Regions from separate parts of the Exiguobacterium sp. SH4S7 genome, predicted to be linked through region 1. Evidence: predicted binding sites of a transcription regulator. Region 1 holds the regulator's gene; the other holds the start of a gene.
What was found. The regulator Rex, encoded in region 1, represses fermentation and respiration genes when NADH is low (regulators of the CRP and FNR family bind a similar motif). The targets are predictions, from matches to a motif close to TTGTGAAATATTTCACAA.
Positions count from the first base shown of each region.

Region 1 (3,278 bases):
GACGTCGTCCCCGCTGAACAAGAACTGGCCGAGCAGACTGCGGACTTCTTGCTCGCGCATGAGCGGCCAGTCGTTCCAAATCTCGTCGATGACGCGGTTCGCGTCCGACAAGTTCTGTTGTTCCTGGTCGTAGTAGCCGATTTCGACGCCGGTACCGTAGCGGATGTCACCGGTGAGCGGTGGTTGTTGTTTCGTCAACACTTTGAGGAGCGTCGATTTGCCGACTCCGTTCGGGCCGACGAGGGCGACCGACTCGCCGCGTTGCAGTTGGAAACGCAAGTGTTGTGCGATCGGTTCTTCGTAGCCGATGGCGAGGTCGCTGCCGCTCAACACATCGTTCCCGCTTTGGCGTTTGATCGAGAACGACAACACCGCGCTTCGTTCGTCACCGTCCGGCACGTCCATGCGGTCGATCTTCTCGAGCCGCTTGCGGACGCTTTGGGCGCGTTTCGTCGTCGTCGCCCGGGCGATGTTCCGTTGGATGAAGTCTTGCATCTTGGCGATCTCTTCTTGTTGCGACTCGAACTGTTTCTTCTCTTGCTCGTAAAGCGCGGCCTTCTGCTCGAGGAATTTCGTATAGTTCCCGACGAAGCGGCGGCTGCGGTTGCGTGACAGCTCGTAGACGACCGAGACGACGCGGTCGAGGAAGTAACGGTCATGGGAGACGATGAGGACGGCACCTTTATAGCCGCTCAAATATTTCTCGAGCCAGCTGAGCGTCTCGATGTCCAAATGGTTCGTCGGCTCATCCAAGATGAGCAGGTCCGGGCTTTGCAGGAGCATCTTCGCTAAGGCAAGACGTGTCCGCTGTCCCCCTGAGAGCGTATCGATCCGACGTTCGAAGTCGTCCGGGTAAAACCGCATCCCGTGCAAGATCGAGCGGATTGTCGCTTCATACTGATAGCCGCCGCGGTCTTTGAACGTGTGTTGCTCCTCGTCATACGCCGCAAGCAGACGCTCGTAGGCGGCCGGGTCGTTCAAGATCCGCTCCGAGCCCATGTCTTGCTCCATCTGGCGGAGCGTCTTCTCTTGTTCGATCAAGTCGGTGAAGACGGTGAGCATCTCGTTCCACATCGTCTCGTTCGATTCTAATCCTGAGTCTTGGGCGAGATAGCCGATCGTCACGTCTTTTGGCTTCATGATGTCGCCCGAGTCATAGTTGTACTCGCCGGCGATGACTTTTAACAGCGTCGACTTGCCGGCGCCGTTGCGGCCGACGAGGGCGACGCGTTCGCCTTCTTGGATTTCTAGTTTGACATTCTCTAAAATCGGCTCGACGCCGAACGATTTGGATAAGTTGTTGACTTGCAGTAGGATCAAGTGAAAAAACCCCTTTCTCTCTGTTTAGTATACTTTATTTCTTCCCCTTTTCAGGTATATTCATTGAGTGCTTATGTGAATTCGTTTACAATCAAGGTGTATGAAATCAGATTCGTTTGAAACGCGTCGTAAAAAGGAGGCTCTTTCCGTTGAGTCAAAACGAACCAAAGATTCCGCAAGCGACAGCCAAACGGTTGCCACTATACTATCGGTTTATCCAAAGCCTACATTCGTCAGGGAAACAGCGTGTCTCTTCTGCTGAACTGAGCGAGGCGGTCAAGGTCGATTCGGCAACGATTCGCCGTGACTTCTCATACTTCGGTGCGCTCGGTAAAAAGGGATATGGCTATAACGTACAGTATCTGTTAGAATTTTTCCGTAAGACGCTGAATCAAGACGAGATCACGAACGTCGCCTTGGTCGGGGTCGGTCATCTCGGGACAGCGTTCGTCAACTATAACTTCCTTAAAAACAATAACACACATATCGTCGTCGGGTTCGACGCAGACGAGACAAAAGTCGGCACGACGATGTCAGGTGTCCCGATTCATCACGTCGATGAGATGGAACAGATTATGAAGCAAAACAAAATCGATGTCGCCATCCTCACGGTCCCGTCTGCCTACGCGCAACCGGTCGCCGATGATTTGGTCCGCTATGGCGTTCGAGGGATCTTGAACTTCACGCCGGCGCGATTGACTGTACCGGACACGGTCCGCGTCCATCATATCGACTTGTCGATCGAACTCCAGTCGCTCATTTACTTTATGCAACACTATCCATCCGCTGAGGGGGTCCATCAATAATGGAATTTCTACAATCATCACTCGTCGTCGGTATCCCAGGTGGCGTCAGTATTTTCGTCATCGCCATCATCGCGCTCATCCTCTTCGGGCCGAAGAAATTGCCAGAGTTCGGCCGGGCAGCGGGGCAGACGCTCCGTGAGTTCAAAAATGCCACGAACGGTATGATGAAAGAGCACGATGAGACCGACAAGAAAGAAATTGAGAAGAAAGAGCAGTAAGCCATGAGCCATCAACCTGATCAAGAACGGGCACTGTCCGATCACTTGACAGAGCTGCGGAGACGACTGATGCTGTCGGCATTTGTCGTCTTTGCCTTCTTTCTGATCGCTTTGCCGAGTGTCAAATACGTGCTCGCCTATCTGCAGGCGGACCTCGTCGAACGAGGGCTCGAGCTGAACGCCTTTGGGGTCGCGGACCCGCTCATGATTTACTTGAACTTGGCGCTCGTCATCGGGCTCGTCGCATCGGGTCCATTTCTACTGTATCAACTGTGGGCGTTCGTCGCACCTGGTCTGCATCCGAATGAACGAAAATGGACGCTCGCCTATATCCCGGTCATCTTTATCTTGTTCCTCATCGGTCTCGCATTCGCCTACTATTGGTTGTTCCCGCTCGTCCTCGATATCTCGACGGACCTCGGGCAAGACCTCGGTCTGACGCAAATCATCGGGGCGACGAACTATTTCACGTTCCTGTTGCAACTGACGATCCCGTTTGGACTGTTGTTCCAACTTCCGGTCGTGACGATGTTCTTGACGCGCATCGGTGTCGTGACGCCGTACTTCCTCTCAAAAATTCGGAAGTACGCCTACTTCGCCTTGTTCGTCATCGCGGCATTCATCACGCCGCCGGATTTGACGTCGCACCTCATGGTGTCGCTGCCGCTCTTCTTCTTATATGAGATCAGCTTATCGATCTCGCGTGTGACGTACCGCGGTGTGCTCCGACGTGAGAAAGAGGCGATGGTGAAAGAACAGATGGATTTGATGAAGCAAATGAATGAGAAGTGAACACTACGTCATGTGACGTGGTGTTTTTTTTAATTTTAGGGCTATTAAATTTTGAAAAAACAACTTAAAATTAGGAAGGTTGAATTAAAAATGGATTATTTTTGAAAGTTATGTATTCATAAACAGAAATGAGGAGAACGAT
Region 1 covers NZ_SJUT01000007.1:103,533-106,810, reverse strand. The annotation lists gene EVJ29_RS12975 (ABC-F family ATP-binding cassette domain-containing protein) at 1-1,320, opposite strand, end outside; gene EVJ29_RS12970 (redox-sensing transcriptional repressor Rex) at 1,470-2,126, shown strand; gene EVJ29_RS12965 (twin-arginine translocase TatA/TatE family subunit) at 2,126-2,344, shown strand; gene tatC (twin-arginine translocase subunit TatC) at 2,348-3,136, shown strand; gene EVJ29_RS12955 (hypothetical protein) at 3,277-3,278, shown strand, end outside.

Region 2 (3,278 bases), on a different contig from region 1:
GCGAGGCGTTGCCGCTCACCACCGGACAATCCGTAACCGCCTTCTCCGAGCTCGGTATTCAACCCGTCCGGCAAATTGGCGATGACCTCGACGAGGCCGGCGGCTTCAGCCGCCCGCATGATGTCAGTCTCGTCCGCCGTCTCACCGAGGACGATATTAGCGGCGAGACTCCCGGCGAACAAATACGGGTTTTGCGAAATATACCCGATTGTACCGTACCAAGACGTATCGGTGAACGATTCGAGCGGCTCCCCGTCGACGAGGACGCGGCCGCTGTCCGGTTTCACAAGACCGGACAGCACGTTCAACACGGTCGTCTTGCCTGATCCGCTCGCGCCGACCAAGGCGACGTGTGACCGTGCCGGGATGACCCCGCTCAGCGGGTGGAGCGTGAAGCGACCCCCTTCATATTGGAACGAGACCGCATCGAGCACGAGTTCGGGCGTCCGGTTTGTTAGCGGTCTGTCTCCCCATTTGATACGATCGTCCGGGGCGTCGAGCGCCTCGAAGATGCGATCGGCCGCACCCATGCTGCCACGCCCCGTATGGAAGGCGCTGCCGAGGTCTTTGATCGCTAAATAGTATTCCGGGGCCAAGACGAGAATCAAGAAGCCGGCGAAAAACGTCAAGTTTTGCCAAACGACCATCTGGAGCGCCACTTCTAAAGCGACGACGCCGGTGCTGAGCATCGAGATGAACTCGAGCATGAGCCCTGACAAGAAAGCGGTCTTTAAGACGACCATCGTCGCGTCCCGGAAGTCGAGACTGCTCTTCTCGATTGCTTGCGCTTCTTGCTCGGCACGTCCGTATAGCTTGAGTGTCGTCAATCCTTGAAGGACGTCTAAAAATTTCCCCGAGAACTGGTTCATTTTCTCCATCTGCTCTTCAGACTTCTTCTGGGTCGCGATACCGATGATGATGAAAAAGATTGGAATGAACGGCGCGGTCACCATCATGATGACACCTGAGATCCAGTGCTGACTGAAGACGACGACGAGAATGAGCAGCGGGATGATCGATGTCTGGATGACTTGGGGCCAGTACTGGCTAAAGTAAGCATCGACCTCATCGACCGCATCCATATAGACACTGACTTTCTTCCCGGACTGTCCGGATAGAGACGTCTCGATCGGATTCGATGTGTAGCGGTCGAGCAGTTGACGTCGAAGCGTCCGCTTCGCCCGTTCCGACAAGTTGGCACCGATACGTCCCGAGACATACCCGAACAAGGCACGTGCGAGCAACGCGAGCACGAGCCAACCTAGAGACGGGATGACACTTTGGAACGATTCGTTTTTTAAAAATACTCGGTCGACGACGTCGACGATCAAATAAGCCTGAGCCAAGATGGACAACCCGATCATCACCGCGGCGATGACGAGCCCGACGATATGTCCTTTCTCGGCCAAAGCGAGAGCTTGCAGTCGTTTCACTGCGTTCATCCTTTCTAAACGTGCATGACAATTTTTCTTTGTGATGATTCTCACTAATTATAACTGATGTAAGTGTCCATAGCGAACGCTTCGCTTATCGAGACGTGCAAAAAAAACGCCACGAATGCAGCGTGGCGTCAGTGTGTCGCTTGTTCGAAATACTCAGGGTGCAACGTCACGAGTTGACGGGCGTCGAACTGGAGAATGTCTTCTTTTCGCAGTCGCGACAAGATGTGGGACACGGTCTCGCGCGATGTCCCCGACAGTCTCGAGATTTCAACTGTCGTGAACGGACAACGTACGCGCACACCGTCGGCTTCTTTTTCTCCGAGGTCTTCAATCAAGTAATGGATCGTATTGATCACCCGGTCGCTCGCGCTCGGCGTGATGATTTCCTGAACACGGCGTTCGTGAAGGTCAAGGATTCGATTCATCTGACCGACGATATGCAAGAGCATCGTCGCATTTCTTGAGACAAGCGCTTCAAAGCGATCCGTCGGCATATAAATGACTTCAATATCGGTCAGCGCTTCCGCCGAATGTTGGTAATACGTTTCCGTCAACAGTCCCCGGTACGGAAACAGCTGCTTCGGCTTCAAGTAGTCGGTGTATTGATGGGTCGCCGTTTCATTGCACCGCTCGAGCTTCACATACCCACTGATTAAAAAGTAGACGCGCTCACGCGGGTCGCCTTCCATGAATAAAAGCTGCCCTTTGCGGTACGTCCGACAGTATACGTGCGGTAGCAAGCTCTCTAGCTCGCGGCTCGTGCATTTATTGAAGATATCGAGTTGTCTTAAATCGTCGACTGTCCATTGCTGTCTCATGATCAATCCCTCGCTTCCCGAACTGTTCATCTTTCTTTTAGTATACGAGACCCATCTTGTGAAAACGCTTTCAAATTCCGACAGTTTTCTGACAAGACAAAAGAGGGGTTGCCCCCTCTCCTCAGTCGAGCATCAATTCCATGATCGCATCTTGCAAATCGCGTTCGAGTTCGAGCGCATGGAGATCAAACAGCCACGCTTCGAGTCTCGTCTTCGACGCCGCCATCCGGTAGAGGCGGTCTTTCAAATCGTAAGATATCTCGGCGCGGTCAATGAAGCGATACAGGCGCTCCAGTCGATGACCGTTGTTCGTCACCTCGACAGGGAGCGACACCGTCACTTCCTCATCAATTTTACCGAGTTCGAGTCGTAACGTCTGCGTCTCCGGTTTATACTCACCCGAACCGGTCACCCCGCGTACGAGTAATGTGACGGTCCGGTCTGACGGTAAGACGGACGTGTCACCCGTAACATGAACGTGCAGGCTGCGCTCGTCCCAGTCGAGGGTGAACGTCGTCTCGGCGTAAGCTCCGGTCTCATAAGCCCGGTCGGTCCCGTTATCCTCATACAGCGTGAACGTGTTCGATGCCCCTGGGAAGACGACGACTTCGAGATCGGTCGGGTTGTCGGTGTCGTTGCGTCCAGAGCGATGAGCGGCCAGCGGGACGATCGCTCCAGCTTTCGCGAACACGGCCTGTTCGTCAAGCCCACGGAACACTCGGATCGACTTATCACCTTCGTAGCGATGACCCGTAAAGAAGTCGAACCAATCGCCTGTCGGCAACCAGACGTTCGTCGCCGCGACGTGAAGCCGCTTGTTCATCGGCTCGACGATCGGTGATACGACGAGTTCACTGCCGAAGTAGTATTCATTCGGCACGCCATACGCCGCTTCTTCGTCGGGATGATCGTAATACATCGGGAGGATGAGCGGGAGCGCATCCTGATGATTACGCCGGTTCATCGTGTACAAATACGGGATGAGTTGGTGGCGGAGTCGTAAAAACGACTTCATCGA
Region 2 covers NZ_SJUT01000003.1:310,946-314,223, forward strand. The annotation lists gene cydD (thiol reductant ABC exporter subunit CydD) at 1-1,442, opposite strand, end outside; gene EVJ29_RS08330 (Crp/Fnr family transcriptional regulator) at 1,571-2,260, opposite strand; gene EVJ29_RS08335 (glycoside hydrolase family 31 protein) at 2,382-3,278, opposite strand, start outside.
Region 2: a site for Rex is predicted at 1,472-1,489, ahead of cydD (thiol reductant ABC exporter subunit CydD). Genes of this name have one in related genera too.